One region of the Bhargavaea sp. GQ12 genome, then DNA from elsewhere that is predicted to be linked to it. Evidence: riboswitches for the same ligand, from Rfam matches in the RefSeq annotation. Region 1 holds a riboswitch; each other region holds the start of a gene.
What was found. Region 1 has a riboswitch for S-adenosylmethionine ahead of AC6CHQ_RS05710 (aliphatic sulfonate ABC transporter substrate-binding protein). Riboswitches for the same ligand answer to the same signal wherever they lie in the genome.
Positions count from the first base shown of each region.

Region 1 (4,208 bases):
ATGGCGATGTAGCATTCCGGTGTTTTCGGCAGGAAGACAAAGACCCGATCACCTTTTTTCACGCCGTTCTTTTTCAGAACCCGCGCATAGTGGTCCGTCTTTTCCTTGACCTCGCGGAATGTCAGCGACCGACGTTCATCCCCGTTGGCGTAATGAAGGGCAATCTTGTCGCCGTAGCCCTCGTCGACATGGCGGTCGACCGTGGCATAGGCCGCGTTAACCTTCCCGGCCTTCCAGAACAGTTCGGAAGAGGCATCTTCCCAGGTGAATGTGCGGCGGATTTCGTCATAGTTCTCCAGGTTATAGTTGCCCGGCAGCGGCGCAAGGACTTTTTCTTTTACGATTGTCATGCTGTTTCCTCCTCTCAGGACCGGCTCAGGTCCAGGTTCTCGAGTATGTCCGTCTTCAGTTCTGCAAGCCGGATGCTGCCGCGCGGTCTCGGCCGCGGCTCCCCGACGTTGATTTCACTCACGATCTCCCCCGGTCTGCCGCGAAGGATGACAATCCTGTCGCACAGGTAAAGGGCTTCGTCGATGTCGTGGGTGACGAGCACCATCGTCGTGCCCGCCTCTTTCCAGATGTCGAGCAGGAGATCCTGCAGCTGCATCTTCGTGAAGGCGTCCAGCGCGCTGAACGGTTCGTCCAGGAGCAGGACCTCGGGGGAAGTGACGAGAGCACGGGCAATCGCCACGCGCTGCGCCATGCCGCCGGACAGCTCTTTCGGATAAAGATTTTCGCTGTCTCCGAGTCCGACTTTCCTGAGGATTTCACGTCCTTTTTTCTCCTTGTCCCCGGTCTTGCCGGACAACCCGAATGTGGCGTTCTCCAATACCGTCAGCCATGGGAACAGCCTCGGCTCCTGGAAGATGAATCCCGCGGACTCCTGCACGCCATCCACCAATTCGCCGTTCAGGCGGATCTCTCCGTCATAGTTTCCGTCCAGTCCCGAAATCGCCCGGAGCAGCGTGCTTTTCCCGCAGCCGCTTGTACCGAGAAGTCCGATGATCTCGCCCTCTCCCGCGGACAGGTTCACGTTCCGCACCGCTGTCTGGCCGTCGAATGTGCGGCCGACGTTTTTCAGTTCAAGTGCCATGGCCAAGCCCCCCTTTATGATTGAACCGCGCGGTCCTGGTAGTGCAGCGCGCGCTCTTCGATGATTTTCAGAACCCAGTCGGACAACTTGCCGATCACGGCGAACAGGATGATGCTTGCGATGATCGTCTCAGGCGACAGCGTGTTCTGGCCGACGACGAGCAGGTAGCCGAGTCCCTGGCTTGCGCCCATCAGTTCGGCTGCGACGACGAACATCCAGCCGAGTCCGAGCCCGCTCCGGAGCCCCGTGAGGAACGACGGGAGCGCCGCCGGCAGGATGACTCGCGTGACGAGCTGATAGGCATTCAGGCCATACATGCGGCCGACTTCGATCAGCTTTCGGTCAACGCCGGCGATACCGCTCACCGTGTTCAGGTAAACCGGAAAGAACACGCCGACCGCGATCATCGTCACCTTGGACGGCTCTCCGATCCCCATCCAGAGGATGAAAAGCGGAACCCATGCAAGGGACGGAATCGAGCGGAAAGCCTGGATGGTCGGGTCAAGCACATGCTCCGCCTTTTTGTAGAACCCGACGACGGATCCGAGGACAACCGCGACAAGCGCCCCGATCAGGAAGCCTGCGAACACCCGGTAGACCGTGATGCCGACATGGCTCCAGAGGGAACCGTCCTGTACCATTCCGGTGATGGTAGACAAAATCACGCTCGGCGCCGGCAGCTGGTAGGACGGGAAGACCCCCGCCCGGCTGAGCGCCTCCCATACGATGACGATGACCAGCGGCAGGATCCCTCCTAGCAACACTTTCTGGGCGCCCCCCGTTTTGGCGTTTGCTTTTTCCTTGGTCTGCCGGCTTGTGCCGGGAATTGAGATCGCCTGTTTTACCATGTCCGGTCACTCCTCTCCGATCGCCTTCTCAGCGAATGCCGGGTCGATCAGTTCATCGGTCAGTTTCTCCACATCCGCGTCCGGCTTGATGACTTCGCCTTCCTGCAGGATCCGCCCGGCTTCAATCAGGGCTTCACGCTGCGCATCGCCCGGAACAGGTTCGGAGAAGTCATTGCGCTCCATCTGGATTTCTGCGACTTCAAGGGGGATCTCCGCCTCTTCCGCAAGCAGTTCTGCCGCCTCTTCCGGGTTGTCGAGCACCCACTGGCGCGCCTTCTCGTAAGCTTCGATCACCCGCCCGACATGCTCCGGATACTTTTCCGCGAACTCTTCACGGACGTTCAGGAAGCTGTAGGTGTTGAAGTCTTCGTTCCGGTAGAACAGCTCCGAGCCGGACTCGACTTCGAGCCGAGCCATATGCGGATCAAGGCCCGCCCAGGCATCGACCGCTCCGGTCGTCAGGGAACTTGCACCGTCGCCGTGCTGCAGGTTCACGATCTCCACGTCATCAGCGGACAGGCCTGCTTCATCCAGCGCGCGCAGCAGGAAGATGTATGGATCCGTGCCGAGCGTCGCTGCGATTTTCTTGCCCTTTAGGTCTTCCACACTCTCGATTCCGGAGTCCGGATCTGTGACAAGTGCCGTCCATTCCGGCTTCGAAGCGATGTAGACGTTCTGGATCGGCGCCCCGTTCGCCTTGGACATGAGTGAAGCCGCTCCAGCTGCCGAACCGAAGTCGACGCTGTTGCTGTTGAGGAATTCCAGTGCCTTGTTGCTGCCCTGGCTAAATGCCCACTCGACCTTGATGCCGTCTTCCTCAAATTCCTCTTCCAGCCAACCGAACTTTTTCAGTACGAGACTCGTCGGCGAATAATGCGCGTAGTCGACCCGGATCTTGTCCGGGTTCCCATCTTCCTCCGCGTTGGATGATGAGCATCCCGCAAGTGCCAATAGTGCCGCCGCTGTCAGTCCGAGCAGTTTGATTTTCGTATTTTTCATGTTTGTCCTCTCCCCTTCGTTGTATGTACGGATTAAAAAAACGCCCTCTTCTAAGAAGAGAGCGCGGGTGTTCCGTCCTCTTCTTATCTCTTGGGAATTGCTTCCCACAGGAATTAGCACCTTTCCAGACATCGTCTGGTGGTTGCCGGGCATCGTCGGGCCAGTCCCTCCGCCGCTCTTGATAAGAATTTGTTATTCAGTTTTGATGGGATACGAAAAGCCTCCCTGAATGATCAGAGAGGCCGAATGTCCCGTTCTCTCTTATCTTCCCGGACAGATGGATGTCCGGCTGGATGTGGCACCTTTCAGGCATCGCCTGAAGGTTGCCGGGCATCGTCGGGCCAGTTCCCTCCGCCGCTCTTGATAAGAATATTTTGATTTGATTGCCATCTTACAGGATGAATCCCCATTGGTCAACTCGAGTTTTTATAAATGGTCAAATAGTCCGAAATTTAGGACGTTGGTCGGATTAGCCCAGTTTTCCCCTGGCCTCGACCGGAATTTCTTCCACGACTTCACTGCCGGAGACAAGCCAGGCGCGTTCATGCAGGTTGCACACCGGGCAGATGTGGTTCGGGATGATCCGGACTTTGTCGCCGATCTCCACCTGGCGGCTGAAGGCCTCGTTGTAGATGATGGCGTGCTCGTCGAACACACCATCAAGGTAGACCCCGTCGAACTCTTTTATCTTACCGAGCCCTTTTGTGGTTGTGATGCCGGTGTTCCGGGTCTGGGCGGTGATGCCTTTCGCCCCGACGTCAGTGATCACGCGCTCGCGGGTCGGCTTGCTGATGACGGTCGTTAGGATCGTGGCGGCGCAGCGGCCGTAATGGCCGAGTACATTTGACTGGGACGCATCCATGAAAACGTACGTGCCAGGTCGGATTTCTGTAATGCCATCAGGGATATCGAAGCCAAGCAAAAATGGCGGTGTCGAACCGATGCTCACGGTTTCCGGATCCATCCCCTCATTCCGGGCGATTTCCGCGAACCGCAGCGTCCGTGCCGAGGCTTCCTCAAAAAGTTCCCGGCATTGTTCTGCATTTTCCGCTTTGTACGTATGCCCGTCGTGGGAAAAGACTCCGCGGAAGCGGACGTGTTCACTTCTGCGGATTTCTTCCAGCAACACACGAAAATCTCTTTCCTCGATGACCCCCGACCGCTTCTCCCCGACTTCGATTTCCACAAGCACCTGCGCCGGCTTCTGCGCACCACTAAACACCTCTTCAATCTGTCTGATCTGGACCGGGCTGTCCACACCGAATGAA
Region 1 covers NZ_JCAXEU010000004.1:190,651-194,858, forward strand. Annotated here, with positions in the region: gene acsA (acetate--CoA ligase) at 1-350, opposite strand, end outside; gene AC6CHQ_RS05700 (ABC transporter ATP-binding protein) at 365-1,093, opposite strand; gene AC6CHQ_RS05705 (ABC transporter permease) at 1,108-1,941, opposite strand; gene AC6CHQ_RS05710 (aliphatic sulfonate ABC transporter substrate-binding protein) at 1,948-2,940, opposite strand; SAM riboswitch class I at 3,021-3,128, opposite strand; SAM riboswitch class I at 3,199-3,310, opposite strand; gene AC6CHQ_RS05715 (D-TA family PLP-dependent enzyme) at 3,410-4,208, opposite strand, start outside.

Region 2 (4,208 bases), on a different contig from region 1:
CCGAAGTGCACCACCTGCCGGAAGGCAAAAAAGTGGCTGGATGAGCATGGGGTGGACTATGATGAAATCGATATCAAGGACGCGCCACCGTCCGAAAAACAGCTCCGGGAAATTATTGCTGCAAGCGGCCTCGAGCTAAAGAAATTCTTTAACACAAGCGGGAAAGTCTATCGGGAAGGCGGTCTCAAAGACCGCCTTCCCGGGATGTCTGAGGATGAGCAGATCAGTCTTCTCGCCTCTGACGGGATGCTGATCAAGCGTCCGATCGTCTTTGACGGTGAAAAAGCGACCGTCGGATTCCGGGAAGCGGATTTTGAATCCGTATGGAATTAAGCGACTATTGAGTTTCCTGCCGCTGTATGGCAAACTGAGATGGATGGATAACTAATTCCTGGAGGGGTCAGAATGAGCACACCAACAGAACTTCGCTACTCTGAAGAACACGAATGGGTCAAGACTGAAGACGGCAAGGCCCGGATCGGTATCACACATTTTGCGCAAGCTGAACTCGGCGATATCGTATTCGTCGAACTGCCTGAAGTTGGCGACGAAATCAAGGCGGACGAGCCTTTCGGAAGCGTTGAGTCGGTCAAGACGGTATCCGAACTGTATGCACCGATCAGCGGCACTGTCGTTGAAGTGAACGAAGATCTCGAGGATAGCCCTGAGTTCGTCAACGAATCGCCTTACGAAAAGGCGTGGATGGTCGTTGTTGAACCGTCTGATTCTTCGGAAATCGATAAGCTTATGTCTGCTGAACAATACGATCAAATGACGCAGGGCTGACCTGCATGCAGGAAACGCCGGCATCTTCCGGCGTTTTTTGCATCTTCTAATAGAGAAGGACCCCGTCCGGAGCCGAAGCCTTAACCGGATGAGTCCTGAATCACACGGTGTGCTCGTGGAGGGATCAGGATGAACGACAAAGTAATTATCGTCGAAGGCAGCTCAGACAGGAAACGGATTTCCCGGCTACTGGATGAACCGGTGGATATTATCTGCACGAACGGAACGGCAAGCCCGACCAGGATCGAAGAACTTCTCGAACCGTACGAAGGTGCGGATATCTACGCGTTTTTCGATGCCGACCGTTCCGGTGAAAAGTTGCGGGCGCTACTCAGGAGAGAGTATCCGGAAGCCCGGCATTTGTATACGGACCGCGTATACCGGGAGGTGGCGACAACGCCGCTCCGTGTGCTCGCGGAAGAGCTCCTGTCGGCAAACATCGAAATCAAGACCGAATTTCTGCTGTAAAGGATGAGCATGTTTGGAAGAATGGAATCTGCAACAATTTGAAGAAGCATCGAAAAGCCCGGCCACGGCCGCTTTTTACCTCTATACACCGCTTTGCGGGACGTGCCAGGTGGCGTCGAGGATGATGGAGGTCGTGGAAAAACTCCTTCCGGAAGTCAAACTGGGCAAGGCCGACCTCAACTATCATGAAGAAGTTGCCGCCAAGTATGTTGTGGAGAGCGTTCCGTGCCTTCTGGTTGCAAAAGAGGGCAGGGAAGTGGAGAAGATATATGCTTTCCAGTCGGTCCCATATCTCTATGAAAAATTAAGTTGACGCCAATCAGGCGCTATGATATAGTTTCATCCATCAGTCATCCTACAGACGGATGAACCTAAACGAATACGGAAACTCTTATTGAGAGCGGCGGAGGGAAGTGCCCGATGAAGCCCGGCAACCGTCACGGAAACGTGAAATGGTGCCAAATCACTCAAAGCGCAAGCGCTTTGGCAGATGAGAGGAAATGCGCCGGACCTGAGACGGAACGGCTGCGCGACCTGTCTGCCTGCCCGCAGACAGGTCTTTTTTATTACAGAGGTGACCAAATGATTAAGTTAGAACAGATAACCAAACAGTTCCGGCTTTCCAACCGGACACTCACCGCGGTCGATGCGGTGGATCTTGAAATCCGTGAAGGGGAGATATTCGGCATCATCGGCTACAGCGGTGCAGGTAAAAGCACACTGATCCGTATGCTGAATGGCCTTGAAAAGCCGACGAGCGGCAACGTGACTGTAAACGGCATGAAAATGTCCTCGGTCTCCGGGGCGGATCTGAGGAAGGCCCGCCAGAAGGTGAGTATGATTTTTCAGCACTTCAATCTGCTATGGTCCCGTACGGTTGCGGAGAACATTGCATTCCCTCTGGAAATTGCAGGGGTGAAAAAAGTGGATCGGGAGCCGAAAGTACGGGAGCTGATCCGGCTCGTCGGCCTTGAGGGCAGAGAGGACGCCTATCCGTCCGAACTCTCTGGCGGACAGAAACAGCGTGTCGGGATTGCCCGCGCGCTGGCCAATGATCCGGATGTACTGCTCTGCGACGAAGCCACCTCCGCACTCGACCCGGAGACGACCGATTCGATCCTGGACCTTCTCACAGATATCAATAAGCGGCTGAACCTCACGATTGTGCTGATTACGCATGAAATGCACGTCATCCGGAAAATCTGTCACCGGGTGGCGGTCATGGAGGCAGGCCGGGTCGTCGAGATGGGGAATGTACTCCAGGTCTTCCGCTCGCCGCAGCAGCCGATCACGAAGCGTTTTGTCTCACAGGTCACGGAGTCACCTGATGTAAAGCAGGCGATCGGGCAACTGATCAAGGAAAACCCGGACGGCACATTGATCCGTCTGGGCTTTGTCGGCGAACGTACGGGAGAGCCTGTACTTGCCCGGCTCATCCGGACATTCAACATCGATGTCAACATCCTGCAGGCCAATGTCTCGCAGACGCATGGCGGGACTTTCGGGTCCATCATCCTGAATCTGGCCGGCGATGAGTCAGCGATTACCGAGGCAGTGGAATTCCTTCACTCGGAAGGCGTGGAAACAGAGGTGATCGACCGTGATTGAACAACTGTTTCCGAACGTTGACTGGGACAAGATGTGGGAAGCTACGCTCGAGACCCTATACATGACAGCAGTTGCTACACTGTTCACTTTCCTGATCGGGCTCGTGCTCGGCATCCTGCTTTTCCTGACAGGTCCTAAAGGAATCTATCAGAACCGGCTGTCCAACCTGATCACAGCGGCATTCGTCAACATCTTCCGGTCGATTCCATTTATTATCCTGATCATTTTGCTGATTCCGCTGACGAAGTTCCTGCTCGGTTCGATCCGCGGCCCGAATGCGGCCCTGCCGGCGCTGATCATCGGTTCCGCGCCGTTTTACGGACGGATGGTCCAGATCGCACTTGCGGAGATCGACAAAGGAGTCATTGAGGCTGCGCGTTCCATGGGGGCGACCACGTGGACCATCATTCGGAAAGTGCTTCTTCCGGAATCGATGCCGGCGCTGATCTCCGGCATCACTGTGACGGCAATTGCGCTTGTCGGATATACGGCGATGGCAGGAATCATCGGTGCAGGCGGCCTGGGCAACCTGGCTTATCTGGACGGATTTCAGAGAAGCCGGACCGACGTGACAATAGTCGCCACGATCCTGATCCTGGTCATTGTCTTTGCCATCCAGTGGATCGGGGATATCCTGGTCAAGCGGACGGACAAACGCTAAAAGTCTTTATTAAAAAACAATAACAAAACCCAAGGGGGAAACAATCATGAAGAAATTTGCAGCAGGACTATTTTTGGCGACTGGAACACTCGCTCTGGCAGCATGCGGTGCAGGCGGAGATGACACGTCTTCAGGAACATCCGAAGGCGGGGAAGGCGGCGGTGAGCCAAAGGAACTCGTTGTCGGCGCATCCAACGTTCCGCATGCTCTCATCCTGGAAGAGGCAAAACCGCTTCTCGAGGAAAAAGGTATCGAGCTTGAAATCGAAACTTACCAGGACTATGTTCTCCCGAACGAGGACCTAGAATCTGAAGAAATTGGTGCGAACTACTTCCAGCACATTCCTTATCTTGAAACTCAGATGGCTGACCACGGCTATGACTTCGTGAATGCAGGCGGCATCCATATCGAGCCGATCGGCATCTATTCCAACAAGCACGATTCGCTCGAAGATCTGCCGGATGGCGCAACAATTCTCATGAGCAACTCGGTTGCTGACCATGGCCGGATCCTTTCCATGCTGGAAAGCCAGGGCCTCATCAAGCTTGATGAGGGAGTCGACAAGACTGCGGCAGAGGTCAAAGATATCGTAGAAAATCCGAAAAACCTCGAGTTCGACGCAGATTATGAAGCATCCTTCCTGCCTCAGCTCTACAATCAGGATGAAGGGGATGCGCTCCTTATC
Region 2 covers NZ_JCAXEU010000008.1:50,072-54,279, reverse strand. Annotated here, with positions in the region: gene AC6CHQ_RS09140 (arsenate reductase family protein) at 1-333, shown strand, start outside; gene gcvH (glycine cleavage system protein GcvH) at 406-786, shown strand; gene AC6CHQ_RS09130 (toprim domain-containing protein) at 916-1,254, shown strand; gene AC6CHQ_RS09125 (thioredoxin family protein) at 1,268-1,567, shown strand; SAM riboswitch class I at 1,643-1,751, shown strand; gene AC6CHQ_RS09120 (methionine ABC transporter ATP-binding protein) at 1,837-2,862, shown strand; gene AC6CHQ_RS09115 (methionine ABC transporter permease) at 2,855-3,523, shown strand; gene AC6CHQ_RS09110 (MetQ/NlpA family ABC transporter substrate-binding protein) at 3,570-4,208, shown strand, end outside.
Region 2: another riboswitch for S-adenosylmethionine. It lies ahead of AC6CHQ_RS09120 (methionine ABC transporter ATP-binding protein); the one in region 1 lies ahead of AC6CHQ_RS05710 (aliphatic sulfonate ABC transporter substrate-binding protein).

Region 3 (4,208 bases), on a different contig from region 1:
GCGTTCCGGATCGATTTTCGTGAATGTCTCGAGCGTGGAGCGGATCGCGTCATTTTCGACGTATTCGACGCCGGCATCAAGGTCGGCGCCTGACAGGTCGACGCCCGTCCAGCCGCCGAACAGGGCAAGTGCGCCTTCATCGGAGATGTAGGACTGGTACTCATCGTACTTCTCACGGGCTTCTTGCTCGGTCCGCCCGATGACCGGTGTGACCAGTGTCAGGATCTTGATCTCTTCCGGATCACGTCCGGCTTCAGCTGCCGCTTCCCGGAGCCTCGTGACGGTCTGTTTGGCCGCGTTTTTCGTTGGTGCTCCGATAAAGGCGAGTTCAGTGTGCCTTCCTGCGAATGAACGGCCCTTTGGCGACGCGCCAGCCTGGAACAGCACCGGTGTACGCTGAGGGGACGGTTCCGACAGATGGGCGCCCGGCACCTTGAAGTATTTGCCGTGATGGCCGATATCGTGGACTTTGGAAGGATCCGAATACACACGGTTTTCCTTGTCGACTTTCACGGCATCATCTTCCCAGCTGCTTTCCCACAGTTTGTAGCACACTTCCAAGTATTCTTCCGCGATGTCGTAGCGCTCGTCGTGGGAAACCTGTTCGTCCAGACCCATGTTGAGGGCGGCGCTCTTCAGGTAGGATGTGACGATGTTCCAGCCGACACGTCCCTTTGTCAGGTGATCGAGTGTCGAGATTCGGCGGGCGAACGTGTACGGATGCTCGTGGCTGACGGAGGCAGTGACACCAAAGCCGAGATGATTCGTGACAGCCGCCATGAGGGGGACGACGAGGCTCGGGTCGTTGACCGGCGACTGTGCACCTTGTCGCACCGCTGCTTCGCGGGAACCGCCATAGACATCGTACGTACCAAGTACATCTGCAAGGAACACAGCATCATAGCGGGTCTCCTCGAGGATGCGTGCAAGCTCGATCCAGTAGTCGCAGTCCTTGTACCGGTGGGACTGGTCATCGGGATGCGCCCAGAGGCCGGGAGACTGGTGACCCGCTGTGTTCATCTCGAACGCATTCAGGTAAATACGTTTTTTGGTCATGGTCATCATCCTTTCATTCTGGCTCAGGCATGGGTTCGGCTGTGCTGCCTTCGGATCAGTTCCGCAAAATAGGCCGTCTGTTTCTCAAGGCGGCTGAGGCAGTCTCCGTCAAGCACAGGGATGTCGAGATTCTTGTCGATCACATCATCCGTCAGGTAAATCCCTTTTAGGGCATGCCCCTTCAGCGTGGAAAGGAGCGGCTTGAGGGCATAGTCGAGTGCCAGCAGATGCCCGGGGCTGCCGCCGGTCATGAGCGGAAGGACGGGGGTGGATTCCAGCACATCTTGAGGCAGAAGGTCGATAAACGCCTTAAGGACTCCTGAATAAGCGGCTTTGTAGACAGGGGAGCCGACGACGACCCCCTGCGCTTCCCGGATGCTCGCTGCGGCGCCCGTGACGGACGGGTGGCTGAAGTCTGCTGTAAAGAGGGCTTCGGCGGGAATGTCCCGCACGCTCAGGTGGGTGACGATGAACCCCTTGTCTTCAAGCAGCCCTCCGATGTAGCCGAGTACTCGGTCCGAGCGGGAAGCGGCACTCGGACTGCCGGAGATGATGACAATTTCGGTCATGGATATTCATCCTTTCTTTAATGAGGTCATTTGGCGGATGGGGTTGGATTGACGGATTCCGCTGAAAGGTTCCGGAAAGGATGAAGAATAGGAAAAGGCCCTTTTCCCATTCAAGAATGAGAGAAGAGCCTGGGCAGAATACAATTACGCCTGCCTGACTGTTTTCTCATCTTCAGGACAGATCTGTCCTTCCGGAGTTAGCACCATACAAACCGGAGTTTGCTGGTTGCTGAGGCTTCGCAGGGCCAAGTCCCTCCACCTCTCTTGATAAGAAAAAAATTATGAATTTTTCAGCTTGATGAACAGTATAGCAAAGCTTTCGGCATTGTCAACGATAAATTTCAGACTTTTCTGTAGAGCTGTCACTTGCCGGAATAAGATGCGGACCCAGCAGCCGGAAGGAGCGGGCGCGTTCAGCTACTTTCGGCAGCGCTGTGTGCAGGATGAATTCATCTATCCGGTAAGCCTCATGGAGCTGCGCCAGTTGCTGATGCACATAGTCGGGTGTCCCTGCGATGATGTCTGCCTTCAGCTCTTCGACTTCATAGGGAACACCTGCCTGTCTGCCGAACGAATGAGCCGCTTCGGTGGATGTCAGCGTGAATGAACGGCCGTTCTGCAGATGCACTTTGATGATTTTGTAATCACCTGCCAGATTTTCAGCTTCTGCCTGCGTCGGCGCTGCCAGCACATGGGCGGCAGCGATGAATGTTCCGCCGGGATGAAGTTCCCGGTACGCGGCGGCTGATTTTTCCAGCACGGTGCGATTGTTGTTGATGAACAAAGCGAATACAAATCCGATTCCCAGTCTTGCCGCGAGCCGGGCGCTATCCGGGCTTGCACCAAGAAGATGGACATCAGGCCGTTTGGACGGGAGAGGGGTGGCCTGGATGCCGGCCAGCGGATGAGCTTCCGGTACTTCATCCCGGATCAGTTGCATCAGATGGGCCAGCCATTCGGCAAAGTCTGTCCCGTCGTTGACCGTCCCAAATTGCAGGGCCTTCGTGGAGAGGGGAAGGCCGCCGGGTGCCTTTCCTATACCGAGGTCGACCCTTCCAGGAGCAAGCGCGGACATCAGATGGAAGTTTTCAGCGACTTTAAAAGGACTGTAGTGCTGGAGCATGACGCCTCCGGACCCGATGCGGATGGACTCTGTTTTGGCCAGCAGATGGGAGACCAGCACCTCAGGTGATGAACCGGCTACGTCCTGGGAGTGATGATGCTCGGACACCCAGAACCGGCTATACCCCCATTTTTCCGCCTGTTGGGCCAGTTGCACTGTCTGCTGCAGGGCGTGCTCTGCGGACGCCCCCGGAAAAACCGGGCTTTGATCTAATATGCCAAGTTGATAGCTCATGAAGAACCCCTCCAATATGGTGATTTCAAATGCCTGAATGTTTGGTGGCAGGCAGGTGTCAGTGCACACTGAATTCTAATACCCTTATAACTCTACCTGATTAGTAGGTTTTAGGGTAGGTTGAATTTTTCGCAGGCGGGAAGGTACCTTAGCAGAACCACATCAAAAAAGCCCTGCGGGAGCAGGGCTTGGGGTACTTTAGCGGCGCTTCTTGCGCCAGCTTGTGATATTCTTCGGTTGGAAGTAGCTGAAGCCGACGAGGAAGCCGACTGCCAGGCCGGTCAGGTGGGCGGTGATGTTGATGTTCGGTGTCAGGAACGTCATGATCACGCTGATGACGATGATCGGCAGGATGATCTGGCGGATTTGCGGGAATGCGCCCTTCGTATGGTACACAAATGCGCCGAACGCGCCGAAGATTCCGTAGATGGCACCACTTGCGCCGACATAGGCGTAAGAGCCGTCATGCAGAAAATAGGATGCGACATTGCCGAATAGGCCGGCCAGGAAAAACAGGTTCAGGAACCGGATCTTGCCTGCAATCCGCTCAAGCTCCGGGCCGAACAGGAACAGGGCGAACATATTGAACAGGACATGCATGAGTCCGGCGTGCAGGAACATCGGTGTGATAAAGCGCCACCAGTCGCCGTCAGCGATCAGCCGGTTGATGCCCATTCCATGGAACATGATCAGGTCGCCGATGCCGGGCAGGATGGTCAGGATGTAGATGATCACGTTGATCGCGATCAGCGCCGAGACGACCGGATAAAGCCGGATGTACTCGGAGAAGCTTTCTCTTCTGATAAACATGGTTTCACCTCAATTTACATAAGAACAGTATACCGCGTTTGGCGCGGTCCAGAAAGCGGGGAGAACGGATGATCACGGGAATTGGGCTTGATATAGTGGAAATGGACAGGATCAGGCAGGCGGACGGCCGCAGCGACCGCTTCCGGGAGAGGATCCTGAGCAAGGAAGAATTGGAGCGATATGATCAGCTCGGCGGCACCCGCCGGACCGAATATCTTGCCGGGCGGTTTGCCGCCAAGGAAGCATTTGCAAAAGCGCTCGGCACCGGAATTGGCGCGTCGTGCGCGTTTTCCGACATCAGTGTGCTTTCCGGCGAAGGCGGCAGGCCAATGCTGTATTTCAGGGGCAATCCGGCGCCTGGTTTTGTCTCGATCACGCATTCGCGTGAATATGCAGCCGCCCAAGTGATCCTGACC
Region 3 covers NZ_JCAXEU010000018.1:49,997-54,204, forward strand. Annotated here, with positions in the region: gene AC6CHQ_RS13860 (LLM class flavin-dependent oxidoreductase) at 1-1,056, opposite strand, end outside; gene ssuE (NADPH-dependent FMN reductase) at 1,080-1,625, opposite strand; SAM riboswitch class I at 1,789-1,899, opposite strand; gene AC6CHQ_RS13870 (LLM class flavin-dependent oxidoreductase) at 1,954-2,982, opposite strand; gene AC6CHQ_RS13875 (rhomboid family intramembrane serine protease) at 3,181-3,792, opposite strand; gene acpS (holo-ACP synthase) at 3,861-4,208, shown strand, end outside.
Region 3: another riboswitch for S-adenosylmethionine. It lies ahead of ssuE (NADPH-dependent FMN reductase); the one in region 1 lies ahead of AC6CHQ_RS05710 (aliphatic sulfonate ABC transporter substrate-binding protein).

Region 4 (4,208 bases), on a different contig from region 1:
CGCCATCCGCCCAGTACGTCTCGGCCATGTTGATCTGATAAAGGTCTGTATGGAGCATCAGACTGTCGTCTGCATAATTCGTCGACACAAGAATCCCTTCTTCCAAGTTCAGAATTTACACTAACTATACATTAACATGAATATACCCTGCCACACCCGGTAGCAATCAAGGGCGGGTTGTGACGGTTACCGGGAGACGCTGTCGATTGTTAATACAAAAAAGGAGCCCCCGCTTTCGGGAAGGCTCCTCTCATGCATCAGCAATGTTACTGTGCACCATTAACAGGGACATAAGGGTCTTCGCAATCTGGCAGAATGTGGACGATCAGGTACGTGACTACAATCTTATTGTCCGCAAGTCCAAGCGCCTCTGCAATCGGACAGCCTTTGCAGCGGATAGCGAACGAAATTGTACCGCAGAAGTCTGTCGGACAAAGGTCTGTGCCGTAACCGCCCTCACAGAGTTCTTGGATGACGCACGTTGTTCCGGTCGCAGTGAACGGCAGTTCATTATCAGCCGGGCAAGACTCCCAGAAGAACCCGAAAGTCGTGTCCAGACAGATTTTCAGGTACCAGTTGATATAACCGGCCACCGTGCGCGGACCAATCAACACCAGACCTCCGCATCCGCAAGGGTCGTAAACTGATGTTGCGTCCGCCATAGGCGCCTCACCGGCCACCGAATCTCCGCAGCAGATCAGGTACGGATCGTTCCTCAACAGCTTAAACGGTGGAATTTGGTCAGTGTTGACAGAATTCGCCGGCAATTCGAGCGTCGCAAAGTCAAAGACCAGACGGTTGAAGTTGAAACCATTCGTCTGGGTCATTTGTGCCCGAAGCCCTTGAAGGTTGTTCAAGCTTTGTACGTCTCCGGCATTCTTCGCTTCAGCGATTTCCGCATCAAGGCCGCGAAGGACATTCGGCATTTCCTGCTTAAGGATGTTTTGCATTTCTGTTTGGTTCATTTTTCTCACCTCCTCCACTTTTTTTCTCACAAGGTCTTTTCACCTTGCTCTACCAATGTATTCGGGGGCCAAGCATCAGCTCGGGCGAATCTACCGGCGCCCTGCGGTGTTATCGCCCGTTTTGCGCATTCAAAAAGCCGCACGGCGTCAATCGCCCGTGCGGCCTATGGGAGTTTACCCCCTATTTCGGGATCCGGAATGGGTTTATTCCCCTCCCTTGTCCCGCTTTGTGCTTTGTTCAGCCTGCTCGACCTGCCCCTCCGGGCTTTGGTCCGGTTCGAAATCAGGACTCTGTTTGTCCGGCATGCCGGTGAAATCGTTTTTGTCGTCCGGCCCGAGCGCCTGCTCGCTCGCCTTACCTGCGCGATCCTTTTTATCGTTCATGGCAATCTCTCCTTTTCTTTTCTCTCTTTTATGGAGTTTACCCGCAAGCGCATGCACGCAATCAACACCATCAAAAAGCCCATCCGGCAATGCCGGATGGGCGGTTACGATCAGTTGACAGCTGCTGCTGCCTTTTCCTTCTCGTAGAACTTGATGAAGTTGTCCACGACGATGTCGAGGAACGCGAGGGTCCCTTCGTCAGTAAGGTTGCCTGCTTCGTCGATTTTCTCGTGGACGGAGCCGATATACACTTCGTTCTGCGGCAGGATTGCCGGAGCGAGGTTCGGGTTCGACAGAATCTCACGCAGATGCTGCTGGGCACGGACGGAGCCGAGCGCGCCCATCGACGCGCCGACGATGAATGTCGGTTTGTTGTTCAGAACGAGATCGACACGGCTCATCCAGTCGATGGCATTTTTCAGCTGGCCTGGGATGGAGAAGTTGTATTCCGGTACGGCAAAGAGGACCGCGTCGGAATCAGCCACGTCTTTCTTAAAGTCCAAGACATCTTCCGACGGATTGTTTTCAATATCGGTTGCATACGGCTCAAGAGCATTGATGAAGAGCGGCGTGATTTCCAGACGGTCCGCGTAGCGGCTGCGCATGGCTTCGACGACTTTCAGGTTATAGGATGTGGAGCTGGTGCTCCCGATGATTGCTTTGACTTTGATGGTCATGGATGAAACACTCCTTCAGCATAACTGTATTGCCGGAAATGTAGTCTCCGGCTTATCCACAGTTATGTTACACGATTCGACATGTTTCATCCCTCTTCTTGCTCACCGGGACACCTGGAAACTCTTTCAATCTTCATTTTAAAAAAAAGGCTTGCGGGCCGCCCTAAACGGTGATACAGTGAGTCTAATCATTTTTCAAACAATTGAATCAGCAATTCTTATCCAGAGAGACGGAGGGACTGGCCCTTTGATGTCTCAGCAACCTGCCTTAAGGCAAAGGTGCTACTTCCAGCGGATCCAGAAAGATCCGGAAGATAAGAAGACCATCTGTATACAAATACAGAGCCCTCTTCTTATTTGGAGGGCTCTTTTCTTATTCCCTCCCATCTATCAACGAAAGGGTGCCTGCCTAATGACTAGAAAAAAGACCGCCACTCTCCTCGCCCAACTGGGTAACCGGACGGATCCCCGGACGGGAGCGGTGAACCCTCCGATACACCTGTCCACCGCCTATGAGCACCCCGGCCTCGGACAATCGACCGGCTTCGATTACTCCCGCACAAAGAATCCGACCCGCGCCCTTCTCGAAGAAGGCTTTGCAGAACTGGAAGCGGGAGACGCGGCATTTGCCTGCAGCTCCGGCATGGCCGCCATCCGGCTTGTCCTGTCCCTATTCCGCCCGGGCGATGGCATTCTCGCGCCGGAGGACCTATACGGGGGAACGTACCGCCTTCTGGAACAATACCGGAAGCAATACGGCATTCCGGTCGATTACCTGACATTCAGCGATCCCGATGAAGTGAAGCGTGCCATCACGGATACGACGAAGGCGCTGTTCATCGAATCCCCTACAAATCCGCTGATGCAGGAAATCGATATTGAAGTGTACGCCAAAATCGCGAAACAGCATGGTCTCCTGCTGATTGTCGACAACACGTTCTACACGCCGATTCTCCAGAAGCCGATTACACTGGGGGCGGACATCGTCATCCATAGCGCGACCAAGTACATTGGTGGACACAATGATGTACTGGCGGGACTCGTCGTCGCAAAAAGTGAAGCCCTTTGCACACAGCTGGCCGCCCAGCATAACGCGGAAGGAGCGGTTCTTTCGCCGTTCGACTCATGGCTCGTCATCCGGGGGCTGAAAACCCTTCCTCTCCGTATGAAGCAGCATGAACTGAATGCAAAAGAGATTGCCGCCTATCTTACGTCGGAACCCGCGGTGTCGCAGGTCCTTTATCCGGGCCGTGGGGGGATGCTATCGTTCCGTACCGCAGATCCTGCCATCGTCGCCCCACTTCTGGAGGAACTGCAGCTGATCGCCTTCGCCGAAAGCCTGGGAGGCGTCGAAAGCTTTATCACTTACCCATCCACACAGACCCACGCGGATATCCCGCTTGAAGAGCGGACGCGACGCGGTATCGATAACAGCCTCCTACGGTTGTCGATCGGCATCGAGGACGCAGAAGATCTCATTGATGACCTGAAGCAGGCCTTTAGGGTCGCCCTTGCAAAAACCGGACAGCCATCTGCCTGACAAAAACTAATGAAAAGAGGAATCTCTATGACTGCCAACCTTCCAGAAACGAAAACCGTCCGCACCCCATTCAAAGCCGACCATGTCGGCAGCTTTCTCCGACCAGAACGCCTGAAAAATGTCCGTGAACAGTTCAAGGAAGGCTCGATCACCCGCGAGGAACTGGTTCTTGTGGAAGATGAAGAAATCAAAAAGCTCGTCAAAGCGCAGCTTGAAAACGGCCTGACTGCCGTTACAGACGGAGAATTCCGCCGGACATGGTGGCATATGGACTTCCTTCTTGGCCTGGACGGCATCGAGTACACTGAAACCGGCGAAGGCATCCCGTTCAACGGAGTCAAAACGAAAGCCCACGGCTATAAGGTGACCGGCAAGATCGGCTATTCCGGAACTCATCCATTCCTGGACCACTTCCGTAAGCTCCAGGAAATCGCAGGCGAAGGCGTCAAAGTGAAGTATACGATCCCGAGCCCGAACATGCTCTTTTTCCATAGCGGAATCGAAACCGGCCTTTATCAGAACGGCGAGGACTTCTACAAAGACCTCATTCCGGCTTACCGCGCATTCATCAAAGACTTGTATGATGCCGGATGCCGCTACCTTCAGCTGGATGACACGGCATGGTCGCTGTTCTTCTCCGAA
Region 4 covers NZ_JCAXEU010000012.1:13,647-17,854, forward strand. Annotated here, with positions in the region: gene AC6CHQ_RS11390 (nicotinate phosphoribosyltransferase) at 1-88, opposite strand, end outside; gene AC6CHQ_RS11395 (hypothetical protein) at 267-965, opposite strand; gene AC6CHQ_RS11400 (hypothetical protein) at 1,170-1,349, opposite strand; gene AC6CHQ_RS11405 (NADPH-dependent FMN reductase) at 1,460-2,026, opposite strand; SAM riboswitch class I at 2,242-2,347, shown strand; gene AC6CHQ_RS11410 (methionine biosynthesis PLP-dependent protein) at 2,439-3,566, shown strand; gene AC6CHQ_RS11415 (5-methyltetrahydropteroyltriglutamate--homocysteine S-methyltransferase) at 3,594-4,208, shown strand, end outside.
Region 4: another riboswitch for S-adenosylmethionine. It lies ahead of AC6CHQ_RS11410 (methionine biosynthesis PLP-dependent protein); the one in region 1 lies ahead of AC6CHQ_RS05710 (aliphatic sulfonate ABC transporter substrate-binding protein).